3 regions of the Micromonospora sp. IBHARD004 genome follow, and region 1 is predicted to be linked to each of the others. Evidence: riboswitches for the same ligand, from Rfam matches in the RefSeq annotation. Region 1 holds a riboswitch; each other region holds the start of a gene.
The links. A riboswitch is a leader RNA that binds a small molecule or an ion and turns the genes downstream of it on or off. The one in region 1 is predicted to bind S-adenosylmethionine.
Positions count from the first base shown of each region.

Region 1 (6,372 bases):
TTCCGCAGCCGGAAGCAGCTCAGCGACTTCGAGGCGGACCGGCTGATCCGCAACACCTACAAGGTGCTGATGACCCGGGGCATGCGCGGCACCATCCTCTACTCCACCGACCCGGAGACGCGCGAATACCTGGCATCGCTGGTCCGCGTCCGCCGCAGCTTGGAGACGGTGTACGAGGTCCTCGCCTCTGGGCATCGAACCCGACCCTCGATGTGTCCTGACACCGAGACGGCAACTGACTAGAGTCATGAGCAAGCAAGCGGCTCGACAGGCTTTCGATCCTGAACACGCCTCCACCGCACGAGTTTCTCGTGCTCTAGGGGCGGAGATCAGTGTCAGCCCACTTCTATGTGTACGTCGGATTGAGTTCCGTCGGAAACTACGAGACTGGGAAGGCTGAGGGAATCTGGGGCTGGGAGTCCAGTGTCTTGGACGGCGGGAACGGCGCCGACTCGCGAAGTAATCGGGATATCGCCCTAACTATGCGTGCCAACGACTACCTGATATTCGGCTTCTACGTCCCCGGCGGTCCCCGAGCTAAGAACCACCAGGCATTCTTCGATGGCACATTGACGGAAGTGACAGTCACTCGGGTGGTGCGTCCACTGTACAGATCCGACGCAGAGATATGGACCGACAAGCTGTATCCCGAACGCGTCGATCTGGAGGTGCTCGACGCGTTTACGCAAATACCCGGACCGCAGTTCGGCTTGCCCTCGATGCGGGCGCTGCGCATGTCAGGCACGAAGCAAGGAGCGCCGGTTGCTGGCGGACCCCCTACCGCAATGGGCCTCGCCACGGCGATCGAGGACCAGTCCGACGACTCGGTAGGGTTCGAAGGCGACCTTGACGCGCTGATCATGGCTTTTCGTCGGCGAGAACAGCGCCAGCTCAGGAAGATCAAGTTCGGGGCGCGGGCGATCATCACGTGTGACCTATGCGGCCGAGACCTGCCAGCACGCCTCGTCACAGCGGCCCACATTAAACGGCGCGCCGAAGCCGGCAGAGATGAACGCCTGAACCCATACAACATTATGGCGGCCTGCCTCCTCGGCTGCGACGCCCTCTTCGAGCACGGCCACGTCTACGTCGACTCGACGGGAGTGATCCGAGATAACACCACCGGCCAAGCCGGTCTGCGGGAGGCAGTCGGCCGCTTGGCAGGTCGCCGCTGCAGCGCTCATCATTCTGGCTCGCGCACCTTTTTCGAAGCACACGCTGAGCGGGCACGCAAATTTGCTCCGGTCACCCAGGAGCGGGCCGACACGGCCTGGCCGGTGGTCCAGACAACGGTGGACACGAAGCTATCTCGATCGAAATCAACTCCGACCAATCCGGCTGCCGCCAATGCTGAACTGCCGACGTGACCTCCGGCAACAGGTCGTCAGACGGTCCTGATACATCCGCCTCGCTGCCGAGGGCCTGGGACTACCACCTCCGGCGGCCCGCGGGGCTCGGCGTGCCTAGCCAGCTCCACCCCCTCAGCCCCCGGTCTGTGCGGCCTGTCGTGGTGTGGCGTACGCGGGGCAGGCTTGCCGCGCACCGTCATGATCCATAGACTGCGCGACGAGAAGGTCCTGAGTGGCCAGCGTCAAGCCTCCCGGCTTGCTGGCCCGGCAACCGCGCCACCCGCGCACGGTGCCTCCGGGGGAAGACCGGGCCGACCGTCATCGCGGCCGGCAAGAGCGGGTGCCGCCGAGGCACCGGAAAGCGAGCATTCCCGTGCCTTTCGATGACCCCAACCTCACCACGTTCAACGTGTGCCTGAGCTGCGCCGGCCTCCGGGTGGACAGCCGCGCGAGCACCGCTACACCTGCCAGCCCCGTACCCCGACTGGAAGCGGCGGTGGTAGCGCCGGGACATGGGCTGCGACCTGGACCTGCGCGTGCTCTGCGTGCGTGGCACGGTGACCACCTGGAGCAAGTGCTCCTGTCTGGCCTGCGACCTGTGCCGGCAAATCTCGGAGCGGGTCGGGCGGCGGTACGGTGCCCGGTCAGCCCTACCCCTCGGCCGGCACTCGATCATGAACGGTGACCTCGTACGGATGGAGGGGTGGGCGACGCAGACGTCCGCGCCGAAGTGGACCCGCTGATGTCGACCGGGCAGGGGCGGAAGTCGCTGCGCCGATGACAGCCGGGCAGAGTTCGCGCGGCGTCAGCGAGCTGCGGGCGGTCGAGTTCCTGTTCACCGCGTACGACACCCCGCCCCTCGGCATGGCCGTGCTGGTGGACAGACTGCCGGCGCTGAACTACCTGCATCGCTGGCAGGGCGGCGAGATCACGGCGATGCCCGCCGGCTATGACCTGAGCCCGCGGCACGCGGGCCTGAAGCCCACCCTGGTCCGGCTCGCCGAGCTCGTCGCCAGACGCCCGGACCTGATGTTCGCGCACGTCAGGGCGCACGCCCGCCATGCTTTGAACGGGGCCGCCGACAGCTTGGCGCACATGGCGCACCCGGGTCGAGGAGCCGTTCGATGTACGCCCCCGGGCGGACGACCTGGCCGAGGCGTTCCTGCGCCACTGGCACGTTGCGCTGACGGCCTGACCGCCGATCTATAGACGACAGCAACTTTACAGCGTCGCCGCGCGACCACCGTCGGCGAACCGGCGCAAGCCGGAACCGTCGACCCCGCACGCCCTCCCCATTCCCGCATCAGCACCCGTCGGAGGTCGCCTGATGAACCGCACCGAACCCCTGGTCGAGCTGATCTTCGAGCGGCTTGCCGCCGACCGCGTACCCGATGACACCGCCGAGGTGGTCCTCGCCGCGCTCAGCGACGAGGCCGACCTGGACGCGGCACTCGCCGGCAAGCCCACCGCGTTGGAGCCGCAGCGTCCGGCGGCGGACGAGCCGCGGGAGCGGATCTGGCTCTCGTCGGTCACCGTCGCCGGATTCCGCGGCGTCGGCCCGGAGCGCACCCTCGCCATCGAACCCGGTCCGGGCCTGACCGTGGTGGTCGGCCGCAACGGCTCCGGCAAGTCCAGTTTCGCCGAGGCGGTGGAGCTGGCCCTGACCGGCGACAGCGCCCGCTGGGCGGACCGCAACAGCGTCTGGCGTACCGGGTGGCGCAACCTGCACCACCCGGAGGTGTGCCGGATCGGCGTCGAGCTGCGCGTTGACGGCGCCGCCACGCCGACCCGGGTGGTGCGGTCCTGGCCGGCCGACGGCGAGCTGGGCGACGCGACGACCACCGTGACGAGCGCGCACGGCCGCCACGCGGACCTCGACGAGCTGGGGCTGGCCCGGCCGCTGGGGCTCTACCGGCCGTTCCTCACCGCCGCCGAGCTGGGGCGCCTCGCCGCCGGCACGCAGAGCCAGCTCTTCGACGCGCTCTTCGCGATCCTCGGCCTGGAGGCGATCACCGACGCCGACCGGCGGCTGATGGGCGCCGCGCGGCCCGTCGACGCGGCCATCAAGGAGGTACGCGCGCAGCGCGCCGCCCTCGCCGGACTGCTCGGGATGGTGGACGACGACCGCGCCCGGCGGGCGGCCGCGCTGCTCGCCGCCAGCCGGCCGGATTTGACCGCGCTGGTCGCGATCCTCGACGAGCCGGACGATCCGACCGCCGACGCTACGGTGCTGCTGTGCCGGCGGTTGGCCGCCCTGTCGCTGCCCGACGTCGACCAGGTGGCCGGGCTCGCCGGGCAGCTGCGGGACGCCGCCGCGAACGCCCGCCGCCACGACGGGGGACGCTCCCGGGCCTCGCTGCGCAGCGCGGAGCTGCTGCGGCTGGCCCTCGAGCACCACGACGACCGGGGCGACGACGCGTGCCCGGTCTGCGCCACCGGCCGGCTCGACGGGGACTGGCGGACCCGGGCCGCCGCGGCGCTGAACGAGCTGCGCGACCGGACCCTCGCTGCGCAGGCCACCGCCGCCCGGCTCAACACGCTCGTGCAGCGGGCCCACCACCTGATCGACGACCTGGACGTACCCGACGCGGAGGCGCCGGACGTGCCGCTGGCCCGGCTGCGGGACGCCGTGGCGGCGCTGCGGCTGGCCCCCGGCGGGCCGGAGGAGCTCGCCGAGCACCTGAGCGCCCGGTACCCGGCGGTCGTCGCGGCGGCGGAGGATCTCCGCTCGTACGCGAAGGGCCTGCTCCGCCAGCGCGACACCGGTTGGCAGGCCGCGGCGGCCGACCTGCGGGGTTGGCTGCTCGCCGCCGGGCGGCTGCCGGAGCGAGAGCGGACCCTCGCCCGGTTGAAGGCCGCCCGGAACTGGTTGAAGGCCACGGCGACCGAGCTGCGCAACCAGCGGGTGGCGCCGTTCGCCGCGCACTCGCAGCGGATCTGGGCGCAGCTGCGCCAGGAGAGCAACGTCGAGCTCGGGGCGATGGCCCTGGAGGGAACCCACACCCGACGGCGGGTGGTCTTCCCGGTCAGCGTCGACGGCACCGACAACGGCACCGCGCTGGGCGTGATGAGTCAGGGCGAGATGCACGCGCTCGGGCTGGCGACGTTCCTGCCGCGCGGCTACGCGCCGGAGAGCCCGTTCCGGTTCATCGTGGTCGACGACCCGGTGCAGAGCATGGACCCGTCGAAGGTGGACGGGCTGGCGCGGGTCTTCGCCGAACTGGCCGAGCAGCGGCAGGTGGTGGTCTTCACCCACGACACCCGGCTGCCGGAGGCGGTGGAGCGGCTGAACCTGGGACAGGCCCGGATCGTCGAGGTGACCCGCGCCGAGCGGTCGGTGGTGACGTTGCGGCCCGGCTCCGACCCGGTGACCCGCTACCTGGACGACGCGTACGCGCTGTCGCGCAATGAGGAGATCGCCGCCGAGGTGCGCGGCCCGGTGGTGGCGGAGCTGTGCCGCTCGGCGATCGAGGCGGCCTGCCACCGGATCGTCTGGCGGCAGCGGGTGGCCCGCGGGGTGCCGCACGACCAGATCGAAGGGGCTGTCGTGGCCGCGTCCCGGCGGCTTACCACCACCGTCGCGTTGGCGCTCTTCGACGACGCCGACCGGGGCGGCGACGTGCTCGGGTATCTGAGTCGCCGGTACGGGTCGCGGGCGGTGGGCGCGTACAAGGCGTGCAAGGAAGGCGTGCACGGGGCGTACCTGGTGGACCTGCCCGGCCTGGTCGCGGACGCCCGCCACCTCGCGGCGGTGCTGTCGTGACCCCGCCGACGCCCCGGCACTGCCTGGCGGCGGCCGACCAGCTGCTGCGCGGCGCCGGCGCGCTCGGCGCGACCGCGGTGACCGCCGGCTGGTGGCCGCGGGCGTGCGCCTGCCTGATCCGGCTCGCGCTCGAGGGCGGCATCGACGCCTACTGGCGGCGGGTCAAGCCGACGGTTGCCTCGTGCCGGCAGGGCCGGGCGAAGCAGCTGATGCTGCGCGGGCGGCTCGGGCCCGGCATCGGCGTCGCCCGCCGGATCGCGTTCACGTGGGCGACCCTGTCGACCGCCGCCCACCACCACTGCTACGAGCTGGCGCCGACCGCCGCCGAGCTGCGTCGCCTGCACACCGAGGTGAGTGTCCTGCTCACCCAACTCAACGGAAGAACGGAACCCGAACGATGACGTACCCGCAGCCCGGCCCCGACCCCACCCGCCCGCAGCCGCCGGTCTCCGGGGTCCCGAGGCTGTACCCGCCGGTGTCCGCCGTTTCCGGGCCGTACCCGCCGGCGTCCGGACCTCCCGGCCCGTACCCGCCGGTCTCGGCCGGGCCCTACCAGCCCGGCGGCTACCTGCCGGCGGTGCAGCGGATCGCTGTGCAGGCGCCGCTGACGTCGGGCATGGCCACGGCGTCGCTGGTGCTCGGGGTCCTCGGCGTGCTCGGCGGGTGGTGCCTGTTCGGGCTGCCCTGCATCCTGGCCGTCATCCTCGGCCACATCGCCCTGGGGGAAACCCGGGACGGCACGAGGTCGGGGCACGGCATGGCGGTCGCCGGTCTCGTCCTGGGCTACGTCTTCGTCGGCCCGATGATCGCCTTCACGGTCATGGTCTTCTTCGGCAGCGTCGTCGGCGCGGCCACCCCCACGCCCTGAGCCGGGCGGAGCAACGGAAGACACCGGCCACCACCGCGGCCGGCCAGGAGGCGCCCACGAGGCGCCGGAATGAGAGGTGTGGGATGTCCCAGGAGAATCACGGTCGCGCAGCGCGGTCGGTTGAGCTGTCCCGCGAGGACAACGGCTGCTTCGTCACGGCACGGTGGCACGCCGACGGCGGATCGACCGAAATCAGCGGGCCGGACGAGGTCGTCATCCGGGTCGCCGAGGACGCGGCGCCCGACGGTCGGGGGCGCGGTGTCACGTCGGCGGTCCTGCACCGGATGGGACGGCAGGTCGACGACATGGTGGCCGAATTCCACGAGCTGCCGAGCGTCGGGGCGTACCAGGTGATGGTGCGGCGCTACATCGAAGGACGGCTCGCCGCGCTC
Region 1 covers NZ_CP199934.1:3,873,974-3,880,345, forward strand. Annotated here, with positions in the region: gene ACTWO6_RS18945 (DNA/RNA helicase domain-containing protein) at 1-243, shown strand, start outside; gene ACTWO6_RS18950 (hypothetical protein) at 483-1,367, shown strand; SAM riboswitch class IV at 1,574-1,692, shown strand; gene ACTWO6_RS18955 (hypothetical protein) at 1,862-2,092, shown strand; gene ACTWO6_RS18960 (hypothetical protein) at 2,127-2,558, shown strand; gene ACTWO6_RS18965 (AAA family ATPase) at 2,677-5,112, shown strand; gene ACTWO6_RS18970 (hypothetical protein) at 5,109-5,513, shown strand; gene ACTWO6_RS18975 (DUF4190 domain-containing protein) at 5,510-5,980, shown strand; gene ACTWO6_RS18980 (hypothetical protein) at 6,064-6,372, shown strand, end outside.

Region 2 (6,372 bases), 2.5 Mb from region 1:
AGCGGCTGGGCTTCGTGGACACGGGCGTGCGGGTGCCGCACCCGAAGATCCCGACGCTGCGCGAACTCCAGATGCGCCGCCCCGCCTGAGCGGGCGGGCCCGCCCCCGGTCGGGGGCGGGCCGTACCACCGGGTCAGGCGTGCCGGCGGCTCTGCACGATGCGGAACCGGTTCGCCACGTACGCGCCGTCGGTCAGCGCGGCGTTGGCGGCCGGGTTGGCGCCGCTGCCGTGGAAGTCCGAGAACGCCGCCGACTGGTTGACGAAGACGCCGCCGGTCAGGTTGCAGGACAGGTGCACGCCGGCGTCGATCGCCGCCGCCTCGGCCGCGTCCAGCACCGCCTCGTCGGTCGAGTAGACCGCCGCGGTCAGCGCGCCCTTCTCCCCCACCGTGCCGCGGAGGATCTCCAGGCTGTGCGCGGTGGAGTCGGTGGCGATGGCGAACGAGATCGGCCCGAACCACTCCCGCGAGTAGGTCGCGGTGTCGTCGGCGGCCAGCTTGACGATGGTCGGCGTCCGGACCACCGCGCCGGGGAAGGACGGGTGCTCGACGGCACGCGACTCCAGCACCGGCTGGCCGACCTTGGTGACCTCGTCGAGGCGCTCCAGCACGCCGTCGTTGACGATCGCGCCGGTCAACTCGACGCCGCGGGCCGGGTCGGCGGTGAGCTTGCCGACCGTCGCGGCGATGCCCGCCGCAACCTCGTCGAAGCTCTTGTGCCCCTGGTCGGTCTCGATGCCGTTCCGGGGGATCAGCAGGTTCTGCGAGGTGGTGCACATCTGGCCGCTGTACAGGGTCAGCGTGAAGCCCAGGTTGCGGCACAGCCCGGCGAAGTCGTCGGTGGAGTCGATCACCACCGTGTTCAGGCCGGCCTTCTCGGTGTAGACGGCGGCCTGCCGGGCGTTCGCCTCCAGCCAGTCGCCGTACTCGGTGGAGCCGGTGAAGTCGACGATCTTCACGCCCGGGTGCAGGGCGAGCGTGGAGGCGAGCTTCTCGCCCGGCGCCTCGGGGGCGAGCAGCACCAGGTTCGGGTCGAAGCCGGCCTCGGCGAGCACCTCGCGGGCGTACTTCACCGTGACGGCGAGCGGCAGAACGGCGCGCGGGTGCGGCTTCACGATCACCGGGTTGCCCGTGACCAGCGAGGCGAAGAGCCCCGGGTACGAGTTCCAGGTCGGGAAGGTGTTGCAGCCGATCACCAGCGCCACGCCCCGCGGCACCACGTGGAAGGTCTTGGTCATCCGCAGCGGGTCGCCCTTGCCGGCGGCCTTCTCCCAGCCGGCCGTCCCCGGGTGGCGGGTCATCTCGGCGTACGCGTAGGCGACCGCCTCCAGCGCCCGGTCCAGCGCGTGCGCGCCGCCGGCCTGGAAGGCCATCACGAAGGCCTGGCCGCTGGTGAACTGCACCGCGTTGGCCAGCTCGAAGATGTGCTTGTGCAGCCGGTCCAGGATCTCCAGGCAGACTCCCGCCCGGGCCTGCGGGCCGGCGTCGCGCCAGGCCGGCAGCGCGACCGTGGCCGCGCCCACCAGCTGGTCGGCCGCCGCGTGCGGGTAGCGCACGTTCAGCTCCAGGCCGAACGGGCTCGCCTCGGTGGCGACGGTCTGGCCGTCACCGGGCTGGTCGAGGGGGAAGTCGCCGTTCAGGTACGCCTCGAAGGCGGCCTTGCCGTCGGCGGCGGCGGTCTCGCCGTACACCCGGGGGCTGGGCGACTCGGGGTAGGCGGACCAGTATCCCCGCTCCGTGATCGCGGTCAGCGCGCGGGTGAGGGTGTCGGCGTGCCTGTCGTACAGGGGGTGCGGGGTCTCCGTCATGCCCGCCATCATGCAACAGAAAGCCCCGCGATCAGTAGGGCCGTGTCACAAGTCAGATCGTCAGCTGCCAGTCCGTCCAGGAGTCGACCGGGCGGAAGCCGAGCTGCTCGTTGATGGTGATCATGTGCCGGTTCTCGGCGGCGTTCCAGGTGTCGATCACGCGCAGTGCCGGTTCGTGGTCGAGCACCCAGCGCAGGTTCTCCACCTTGGTGAGCAGGCCCAGCCGGTGCCCCCGGTGCGCCGGGTCGACGATGGTGATCTGCTGGAAGGCGTGCCAGTCGGCGCTCGGACCCAGGTCGATCAGGGTCCAGGCGACCAGCCGACCAGTCGCCTCGTGCACCGCCGCGTGGTGGTAGCCGCGGCGGCCCCGGGCCTCCAGCGCCCGTTCGGTGCCCCGCAGCCGCGCGACGTCGACCTGCTCCGGCTCCCACTCCAGGTCGCCGAGGGGCGCGTCGGTCATCAGCCGGCCGTCGAGGTAGGCCACGTCGGCGGCGTACTCCTCCGGCGTGTCGCCCTGCCAGCGGACGGTGCGGTAGCCGGTGGCGTGCGCCCGGGCCTCAGCGGCCAGGGCGTCGAGCGCGGCGTGGTCGAGCCGGTCGGTCGCCAGCCGGCGGCGCACCTCGGCGAGCACCGGGCGGGCGCCCATCGCGGCGGCGAAGGTGCCGCCCGCCTCGGGTCGGGCGATTCCCCCGGGCAGCGCCGAGACCGCCATGCCCATCACCCGCTTGCGGCCGTACTCGCGCAGCAGCCGCAGGCAGTGCTCGTGCAGCGCCCGGCCGACGCCCCGGCGCCGGTACGCCGGATGCACGACCAGGTCGACGGTCGAGTTGTCGGTGTTGTCGAGCTGCGGCAGGTCCAGCCCCAGGTAGCCGGCCGGTACGCCGTCGAGCCGGGCCAGCGCCCAGCGTGGCGCATTGCCCGGCATCGGATGCCGGACGGCGGCGTCGAAGCGCTGCCGGCAGAACGGCGGGAAGTCCGGCAGGTCGGCCTCGTTGGCCGCCGCGCCGATCCGGTACGCCTCGTCGATCGCGGCCGCGTCGGCGGCGTCGAACGGCGCGATCGTGATGTCCATACCCGCGAGGGTGCGCCAGGAACAGCGATCGGGGCCAGCGAATTAACGCTGGCCCCGATCGCGACGTTGGTCGGGAGGGACGATCGCACAACGCCATCGGCGCTGGGTCGAAAGAACTGAAAGTCTCCGGCGAAACGCCCTCCCGCACGGAGCATCTTGCGCCGTCCGAATCCTGCCCGTCAAGTCCTTAGCGGCGGGTTTTCCACACTCACAGCGAAAAGCCAGTTACCCGGTGGATCCGCCCGATCCCCCGTCCGGGCGATCCGCCCGTCCCCCACCCGGCCAACCCCAGGTCCACCGGACCCGGGCGGGCGTCGGGTGGGTCAGGAGAGGAGGCCGGCGTCGCGGGCGGCGCGGAGCGACGGCTTGATGCGATGGGTGGGGCCGACCTCGGGGGCGACCGCGTCGATGGTCTTCAGGCCCTCGCCGGTGTTGAAGACGACCGTCTCCGCCGTGGGGTCGAGCCGGCCGGACTCCACCAGCTTGCGGAGCACGGCGACGGTGACACCGCCGGCGGTCTCGGCGAAGACGCCGGCGGTCCGGGCGAGCAGCCGGATGCCGGCGCGGATCTCGTCGTCGTCGGCGTACTCCATCCAGCCGTCGGTGCGGCGGACGGCTTCGAGGGCGTAGAGGCCGGCGGCCGGGTCGCCGATGTTCAGCGACTTGGCGATGCCGGTCGGCTTGACCGGGGTGATGGTGTCGCTGTCGGCGTGCAGCGCGGCGGCGATCGGGTTGCAGCCGGCCGACTGGGCGCCGAAGACCTTCCAGCCGCCGGCCGGCGCCTCGACCAGGCCGATCTCGACCAGCTCCGAGAACGCCTTGTCGATCTTGGTGAGCAGCTCGCCGCTCGCCATCGGGATCACCACCTGCGCCGGGATCCGCCAGCCGAGCTGCTCGGCCACCTCGTACCCGAGGGTCTTCGATCCCTCCGCGTAGTACGGCCGGACGTTGACGTTGACGAACGCGGTGTCCTCGAACTCGTCGGTCTCCACCAGCTCCCCGCAGAGCCGGTTCACGTCGTCGTACGAGCCGTCGATGGCGACCAGGTCGCCGCCGTAGACGGCGGTCGTGACGACCTTGCCCTGCTCCAGGTCGCTGGGGATGAAGACCACCGACGGCGCCCCGGTCCGCGCCGCGTGGGCGGCGACCGAGTTGGCCAGGTTGCCGGTGGAGGCGCAGGCGTACCGGGTGAAGCCGAGCGCCCGGGCGGCGGTCAGCGCCACCGAGACCACCCGGTCCTTGAACGAGTGGGTGGGGTTCGCGCTGTCGTCCTTCACCCAGAGCGGCGCGGTGATGCCCAGCTCGGCGGCGAGGTGCGGCGCGGCGACCAGCGGGGTGAGCCCCGGGTCCACGGTCACCCGGCTGGCCGGGTCCTGGCCGGCGGGGAGCAGGGCCGCGTACCGCCAGAGGTTCTTCGGGCCGGCCTCGATCTGCTCCCGGGTGACGGTGGCGAGCGCGGCGGCGTCGTAGTCGACCTCCAGCGGGCCGAAACACTCGAAGCAGGCGTGCTGGGCGGCCAGCGGGTAGCGCGCGGAACAGGCGCGGCAGACCAGGGCGCGGGCCGGGCTGAGGGTGGTGTCGATACCGGGGGCGGCGGGAAGCGTCGACGTCATGTCGAGGAATTCCTCTCATCTTTCCCCGCATCGCACCCTGCGGCGGGGACGGAATTGGCACCTGCCCGCTCCTCGCTCGTCGTCGAGCGCGCGGGTGGTTGCCGGGGCGTCGTCGGGCCGTATCCCTCAGCCCCTCTGGATGAGGTATGCAGTTGTGCCGCCGAGTCTATGCACTCACGGCGCACCTGCCGAGCGGGGTTCCCACGGTGTGAGCCACCCCCGCTCACCAGCGCCGAGATCCGCGCACCGTCCGGGAGGTGGGGCCCCTCCGCCGCCGGATGCCCCCACCTCCCGGGCGTTGCCGCTCCGCTCACCTCACCGGGCCACCACGGCGATCGGGTCGACCATCGCCGGCCGGTCGGTGACCGCCACCGGGACGGGCGCCGCGGCGCGGGTGGTGGCGGCGCGGGAGCGGGTGACCAGGTTGGCGGCGGCCAGGGCGGCGATGGTCAGGGCCGCGCCGACCAGCTCCACCGCGCCGGGCCGGTAGCCCCGGACGGTCTGCACCACGAAGGTGGTCACCGGGACCAGGTTCATGAAGAGGGCGGCGTCGGCCGCGCCGAGCCGCTGCACCCCGGTGTTCCAGGCGAGTACCGCGAGGACGGCGGCGACGATCACGGCGTACGCCAGCTGCGGGGCGACCGCGACGAGGTCGGCGGCGGCCGGCAGGTGCTGCCAGCCGGCGAGGTCGGCGGTGAGGCTGCCGGCGAGCATCGCGGCGGTGCCGGCGACCGCGGTGAGCGTGGTGTAACGCAGCGGGGACCAGCCGGTGAACCGGCTCGCGCCGTGGGTGTAGACGGCCCAGCCGAGGACCGCGCCGATCATCAGCAGCCCGCCGACGCCGAACTGGCCCAGCCCGTCGAGCCGGCCCCGGGTGATCACCAGACCGACGCCGACGAGGGCGAGCAGCGAGAACCCGAGCAGCACCGGACGGGGGCGCACGCCGTCCCGAACCCAGCGGACCAGCTGGGTGACCAGCGGGGTGGTGGCGGCGAAGAGGGCGATCTGCTGCGGGGCGGCGTGCCCGAGCGCCAGGTTGGTCAGCACGTTGAACCCGGCGAAGCCGAGCACGCCGAGCGCCACCACCTCGACGGCCCGGCCGCCGGCGCGCAGCGCGGCCAGGCCCTCCCGGGCCAGCAGCAGGGCGAGCAGGACGGCGGTCGCGAGGACGTACCGGGCGGTGGTGAGGTTCAGCGCGTCGACCCGGGTGAGGGCGCTGGCCAGGACGGGGAACATGACACCCCAGCTGAGCACCGCGAAGAGCGGGAAGGCGGCGTGACGAGAGCGCACGAGAGCTCCTATGTTCGAGTATCGTCGAACTAACGCCACCGACTGTAGGAGCTTGTTCGACGAACGTCGAACAAGGGTTACACTGGTCACATGGAGCTGCACGAACCCGAACTGCGCGACGTACCGGTCACCGCCGTGCTCGCGGCGCTGGCCGACGACGTACGGCTGCAGATCGTGCGCGCCCTCGCCGAGGGCGGCGAGTACGCCTGCGGCACCTTCGAGTTCGGCGTGTCCAAGGCGACCCGCAGCCACCACCTGAAGGTGCTGCGCGAGGCGGGCCTGACCCGGACCCGGGTCGCCGGCACCAGCCGGTACGTCCGGCTGCGCCGCGACGAACTGGACCGCCTCTACCCCGGCCTGCTCGACGCGGTCCTCACCGCGCCCACCCGCTCCTGAGGCGCTCTCCCTCGACGTCCTAGGTCGAGCTGTGGGTAGGAGCGGTCACCGGGCGTCGGGCATCGGCGAACTTCTCCGCCCGCACATCGGCAAAGGCCCAACTCATCTGCGGTTCCACCGCCCAGCCGAAAAGCCGGCGGACGGGCGGGGAGGCCAGGATTCCCGTCGCGAGGACGGCGAGAGCACTGATGGTC
Region 2 covers NZ_CP199934.1:6,331,967-6,338,338, forward strand. Annotated here, with positions in the region: gene ACTWO6_RS30810 (N-acetyltransferase family protein) at 1-89, shown strand, start outside; gene paaN (phenylacetic acid degradation protein PaaN) at 134-1,807, opposite strand; gene ACTWO6_RS30820 (GNAT family N-acetyltransferase) at 1,860-2,879, opposite strand; gene thrC (threonine synthase) at 3,203-4,492, opposite strand; SAM riboswitch class I at 4,505-4,638, opposite strand; gene ACTWO6_RS30830 (DMT family transporter) at 4,808-5,782, opposite strand; gene ACTWO6_RS30835 (ArsR/SmtB family transcription factor) at 5,873-6,178, shown strand; gene ACTWO6_RS30840 (acyltransferase family protein) at 6,198-6,372, opposite strand, start outside.
Region 2: another riboswitch for S-adenosylmethionine. It lies ahead of thrC (threonine synthase); the one in region 1 lies ahead of ACTWO6_RS18955 (hypothetical protein).

Region 3 (6,372 bases), 2.4 Mb from region 1:
CTTCATGACCGGCCTGATGACCTGACCCGCGCCGCCACCACCGGCGGGCGGCAGCGGTCAGGCGCCGGGGGGCCAGGGCGCGGCCGGTCAGCTCGGCGCCGGACCACCCGGACGGCCGGTCAGGCGCCGGGGGGCCAGGGCGCCGCAGGTCGGGGGCCGTACCAGCCGGGCGGGCCGTAGGCGGCCGGATAGGCCGGGGGCGGCGGCGGGGCCAGCACCACCGGAATCGGCACCACCGGCTCGTCCGGCGCCGGCACCGCCCGCTGCGACCCGTCCGGGAAGCGCAGGTGGTAGCGCTGTCCGTCCCAGACCCCCACCGGCGCCTGCGGGTCCCGCCCGACGAAGAACGACCGGTACGCCGCGATCGCCTCCAGCAGCTCCCGTTCCTCCCGCGCCGTCCGGTCCCGGTCGGCCGGCTTGCGGTCCAGCCCCCGGCGCATCCCGTCGCGCAGCAGCGCCAGCCGGGTCGCCGCGAACTGGTAGCCGCGCATCGCCTTCACCCCGCCGTCGCCGGCGATCCGGCGGGCCCAGGTGCGGGCCGCGTGCCGCCGCCCCAGGCTGCCCAGCGCCGCCACCTCGGGCGGGGTGAGCCAGCCGGCCCGCACGTAGTCCGGCAGGGTCCGCTCGGTGAGCCGCCCCTCCCAGGCCCGCAGCCAGATCGCCAGCCCCACCATGCCGAAGAAGATCGGCACCATCACGCCGATGTAGCCGTACAGGGCGATCAGCGGCTGGCCGGTCGCCGCGGCCAGCGAGGGCAGCAGGTTCCACGTGCCGTGCAGCATCATCGCCAGCAGCAGGCCGGCGATCGGGGCGAGCACGCGGACCCGCCGGTCGGCGGTCCGCGCGGCGATGCCCAGCCCCACCCCGGTCATCGAGGTGAAGAGCGGGTGGGCGAAGCCGAAGATCAGGATCCGGACGATGAAGATGGCGATCACCTGGCGCGCGCCGGTCGCCGGACCGTACTCCTCGACGCCGGTGCGGTAGCCGTAGCCGCCCAGGTAGAGGATGTTCTCCACCATGGCGAAGCCGATCGCGGAGAGCCCGCAGTAGACCAGGCCGTCGGTGACCCCGGACCACTCCCGGCGCCGGAAGACCAGCAACAGGATCGGCCCGAGCGCCTTGGTCAGCTCCTCGATGAACGGGGCGACCAGCACGGCGGTGAGCGCCGTGGGCAGCCCCCAGTGCTTGAACAGCCCGGCGAACGTCTCGTTGACCAGCAGGGAGATGGCGGTGGAGACGAACGCGCCCCAGGCGAAGCAGAAGATCAGGTACTTCAGCGGCTCCGGTTCGTAGCGGTCCAGCCAGAGGAAGCAGGAGACCAGCACCGGCACCGGCAGGACCGCCGCGATCACGCCGACCAGCAGCGCCTGGGCGCCCAGGCTCTCGCCGAGGGTGAAGACCATGAAGACCGCGCCGGCGGCGATCAGCAGGACGACCCCGGCGAGGACCAGGAGCCGCCCCCAGCCGAGCCGGCGCAGCGGCATCCGGGGGGTCGCCGAGGGCGGGGCGGGCGCGATCGGCGGCGGGGGTCCGCCGGGCGGGGTGTCGGCCATGCGGTCAGCGTAGTCACCCGCGCCCCTCTGGTCCGGCCGCATTCCGGCCGCTATGCTGCCGGGCAGGTCACGAGCGCCAGCGTGAAGCCCCGGCTTGCTGGCCGGCAACCCTCGTCGAGTTCGCGGTGGGGTGCCCCGGGTGATGACCGGGCCCAGCCCGAACGGCGTGCTGGGCAAGCGCGGACCCCGTCCCGGTGCCCACACCCCGGGGTCCCCTGGACCCCGGAGGTTCCGGCATGACCGTCACCCTCGTCCCCTCGCTGCCCGCGCTGCCGGACCGGCCGGCCGTCGCCGACCCGCTCGGCGTGCTCGGCGTACCGGGGCAGATCAACCTCGATTACGCGGCCAGCGCGCCCTGCGCGCGAGCCGCGGCCGACGCGGTGGCCGAGCTGCTCCCCTGGTACGCGAGCGTGCACCGCGGCGCCGGCGCGCTGTCGCGACGCTGCACGCTGGCCTACGAGCGGGCCCGGCAGACGGTCGGCGATTTCCTCGGCGCCCGCGCCGACGACCACGTGATCTTCACCCGGAACACCACCGACGCGCTCAACCTGCTGGCCCGGGCGCTGCCCGCCGGCACCACCGTGGTCACCTTCACCGGGGAGCACCACGCCAACCTGCTGCCCTGGCCGCGCGGCTCGGTCCGGCTGCCGGTGCCGGAGAGCCCCGCCGGGGCGGTCCGGGCGCTGGACGCCGCCCTCGGCGAGCTGCGCCGGGTGGGCGCGGGGAGCGAGCCGGCTCCGCGGTCGGGAGGGACGGCGGCCGGCGCGGCCCGGCCCGGCCCGCCGGTGCTGGTCGCGGTGACCGCAGCGAGCAACGTGACCGGTGAGCGGTGGCCGGTGGCCGAGCTGGCCCGGGTCGCCCACCGGCACTCCGCCCGGATCCTGGTGGACGCCGCCCAGCTCGCCCCGCACGCGCCGGTCGACCTGGCCGCGCTGGACGTGGACTACCTGGCGCTCTCCGGCCACAAGCTGTACGCGCCGTTCGGCGCCGGCGTGCTCGTCGGGCGGTCGGACTGGCTGGACGCCGCCCCGCCCTACCTGGCCGGTGGCGGTGCCACCGGTCACGTCGGCGCCGCCACCCACGACGTGCGGTGGACCCCCGGCCCGGCCCGGCACGAGGCCGGCACCCCCAACCTGCTCGGCGCGGTCGCCCTCGCCGCGGTCTGCGCCGCGCTCGCCGGGGCCGACCGGGAGGCGCTGCACGCCCGGGAGCAGCGGCTGCTGGCCCGGCTGCGGACCGGGCTCGCCGCCCTGCCGCACGTCGTGGAGCTGCGGACCTTCGCCCCCGACGCGCCGCGGGTGGGCATCGTCTCCTTCGTGGTGGCCGGGCGGGACTCCGCCGAGGTCGCCGCCCACCTGGCCACCGTGCACCAGATCGGGGTCCGGGACGGGCTCTTCTGCGCCCACCCGCTGGCCCGACGGCTGCTCGCCGAGGCGGCGGCGCGCAGCGGCCGGCGGGACCTGCCGCCCACCGCGCTGCGGGCCAGCATCGGCCTCGGCAGCACGGCCGCGGAGGTGGACCGGCTGGTCGCCGCCCTGGCCGCGCTGGCCTGACCGGGATCACCCGAGCGGGGGCGCCGTCGGCGCTTTCGGCGCGGCCTGCTCCTCGGGCTGGCCGCCCGGCGGCTGTTCCTTCTCGCCGCCGAACGCCTGCCGGACGAGCCGGTTCGCCTCGTCCTGCTCGATGCCGGAGGCGACCATCAGATCGCTGGCGGCGGTACGCACCTGGGCGATCACCACGCTGCCGGAGAAGCCCACCCCCTGCGCGTACGCCCGGCCGGCCTCGCTCACCGCGCGCAGCGAGCACTCGCGGGCCTTCTCCGGCTCCTCGCCGACGGCGAACTCGTGCCGGAGCATGCGGACCGACTCGGCCAGGTGGTCGACGGCGTCCGGCATCGGCTCCGGGATCGGCTCCTCGTCCTCGATCATGGTGACGGCGCGGCGGATCAGGGTGCCGCTGTTGCGCATCGCCCGGTCGATCGGGTCCGCCGCCTCGGCGTAGTGGGTCAGCTCGTCGCGCCGGTGCCAGCGGACCGGGGAGAGCGTGGCGGTCTCCTTGGCCCCCTCGATCGCCTCGCCGAACGTGGCCAGCTCCTCCTTGTTCTCCCGGAGCCGTTCCAGGGCGCGCTGGACGCTCTGCCGATCCCGGTTGCGCAACGCCTCGGCGGTGACGTCCAGCTGCCCGGCGAGCAGGTCCAGCGCCGGCCGGGCGGCCCGGTTGATCACCCGGAGCGGGTTGAGCGGCAGCAGGATCGCGGTCACCACCAACGCGATGCCGCCACCGACGAACGCGTCGACGAAGCGCGGTATCTCCAGGTTCTGGGTGGACGGGCTGAGCGTCACGATCAGCACCGCGGTGGCGGCAGCCTGGATCACGACGGCCACGCTCGCGCCGAAGAAGATGGTCAGCAGGATCGCGGCGGTCACCACCAGCCCCAACTGCCAACCACCGGCGCCGAGCAGATAGATCAGGAAGTCGCCGAGGGCCACGCCCACCGCCACCCCGATGATCAGCTCCACGGTCCGGCGCAGCCGCTGGCCGACCGACGCGGCCAGCGTGCCCACCGCCGAGATCGGCGCGAAGACCGGCTGCGGATTGCCCAGGACCTTGTGGGAGATGATCCAGGCCAGCGCGGCGGCCAGCCCGGCCTGGACGGCCAGGCCCATCGCCATCCGGACCCGGTGCAGCCGGTCGTGCAGGGTGGCCTTTCCCCGGTACCGCAGCTGGTCCAGCGCCGCGGCGATCCGCGCCGCGTCGACGTCCACCATCCCGTTCTTCAAGGAGGTGCGACGCACGAACGACGGTCGTCGGTCCCGGGCCACGGCCATGGCGGGGACTACCCGCGTCACACCCGGTGAATCCTCAGCGTAGGGCAGACTGCACCAGGTGGGAGAGCTGATCGAGCGGTGGCGGGACACCGCCCGGAGCGCCGGGGCGACCGACCCGGTCGGGGTGGAGCGGGCCGGGGAGCGGCTGCTGGCCGGCTGGCGGGAGCCGCACCGGCATTACCACACCCTGGACCACCTGACCGCCGTGCTCGACGTGGTCGACGGCCACGCGGCCGCCGCCCGCCGTCCCGACCTGGTCCGGCTGGCCGCCTGGTGCCACGACGCGGTCTACGACCCGCGCGCCGGCGGCGACGCCAACGAACGGGCCAGCGCGGCCCTCGCGGGCGTGCTGCTCGCCGACGCCGGGCTGCCGGCCGGCGCGATGGCCGAGGTCCGCCGGCTGGTGCTGCTCACCGCCGGGCACGCGGTGGCCGCCGACGACCCCGACGGCGCCCTGCTCTGCGACGCCGACCTGGCGGTCCTGGCCAGCCCACCACCGGTGTACGACCGCTACGCCGCCGCCGTCCGCCGCGAGTACGCCCACGTCCCCGACCCGGACTTCCGCGCCGCCCGCGCGAGGGTCCTGGAGTCCCTCCTCGCCCTCCCCGCCCTCTACCGCCTCCCCACCCCCCACGCCCACTGGGAGACCCCCGCCCGCACCAACCTCACCCGAGAACTGACCACCCTCCACCCCTGACCCCCGCCCCTCCCCGCCCCCGCCTCGGCGATCTTGCAGTTGGCGCCCGGGCGAAAGGGACGGATCAGCTCAGATCCGGGGCCCGAAGTGCAAGATCGCGCACGGGGTGGGGTGGGTGGGGTGGTCGGGGTGGGCGGGGACGGGTGAGGTGCTTGGGGCGGCGGAGGCCGGCGTCGCGGAGCAGGCGGACCAGGTCGCGGCTGGGGACGACGTGGGCGCCGAGCCAGACGGCCATGGGGAAGCGCTCGGCGGGGATGTCGTAGTGGTCCCGGTCGAAGCCGCGGCGGGGCGCGCCGAGCGCCTCGGCGAAGGCGTGCAGCTCGGCGTAGGAGACGTCGCTGATCAGGTGCGACCAGAGCCGGCCGCGCCACGGCACGGTCGGCCGGTCCAGGTAGAGCATGGCGGCAAATCTAGCCCGCCGTGCCGGGCCGGTTGATGATCAGCTTCCGCCGACCTAGTGCGGTGTCCACTAACGTTCACCGGGTTTGCGGTGGGTGTTGTGGATCCTCGCCTGTTGGGCGAGCGACTCCCCACCGGGTGGTGGGGCGGGCCTCCGCGGGCCAACTGACCCTCGCGCCACTCTCGGTGGGCGGCGGGGGTCACGCCGGGACCGGCCAGCACCGGGCAGGTGCCGGCCGGCTCGACGGTGCGTGACCACCTCCGGCAGCACAACCGCTGCCGGGGTGGTGGATCCGCCGCCCGGAACACGGGTGGCGATGCTGGCCGCCGCAACGAGGTCGCGGTGCCCGGAAAATGCGCAGTGCGGGCAGGACAAGGTCCGCCCACGGGGTTTCGGCACCCGCCTTCCGCAAGCGGGACAGGTGGAGGAGGTGCCGCGTTCGTCGACCAGTCGAACACTGATACCGGCGAGGGTGGCCTTGTCGGTGAGGACCTGCAGGAGCCGGCCGATCTGCCACTGCCGCAACCGCAGGTTGTGCCGCCGCCCAGCAGGAAGGTCCAACACCCCACGGGGGTCACCGACGTGCAACACACCGACCCGCTGCCGCACCGCCCACGAGACGACCGTGTGGGCGGCCTCATGCTGGGCCTGCCGCACCCGCCGCCAGTGCCGGCCCTCCACCAGGCGGACCCGACGCCGGTACTGCCGCCACCGCCGGGATCCCTTCTGGCCCGGCTTCGGTGCCCGGCGTGAGACGGCGCGGCGGCGGGATTTGGTGTCGGCGAGGTGCGTGCGGTGTTCGGCGCGGATCGCCCGCCCGGACACCAGCAACCCCTCCCCGCCGGGGCCGGCCACGGCGTAGGGGTGGATGATCCCGAGATCCACCCCGGCCAC
Region 3 covers NZ_CP199934.1:6,313,056-6,319,427, forward strand. Annotated here, with positions in the region: gene ACTWO6_RS30730 (hypothetical protein) at 1-25, shown strand, start outside; gene ACTWO6_RS30735 (PrsW family intramembrane metalloprotease) at 120-1,595, opposite strand; SAM riboswitch class IV at 1,619-1,739, shown strand; gene ACTWO6_RS30740 (aminotransferase class V-fold PLP-dependent enzyme) at 1,790-3,106, shown strand; gene ACTWO6_RS30745 (FUSC family protein) at 3,113-4,321, opposite strand; gene ACTWO6_RS30750 (HD domain-containing protein) at 4,440-5,078, shown strand; gene ACTWO6_RS30755 (DUF4031 domain-containing protein) at 5,143-5,478, opposite strand; gene ACTWO6_RS30760 (zinc ribbon domain-containing protein) at 5,548-6,363, opposite strand.
Region 3: another riboswitch for S-adenosylmethionine. It lies ahead of ACTWO6_RS30740 (aminotransferase class V-fold PLP-dependent enzyme); the one in region 1 lies ahead of ACTWO6_RS18955 (hypothetical protein).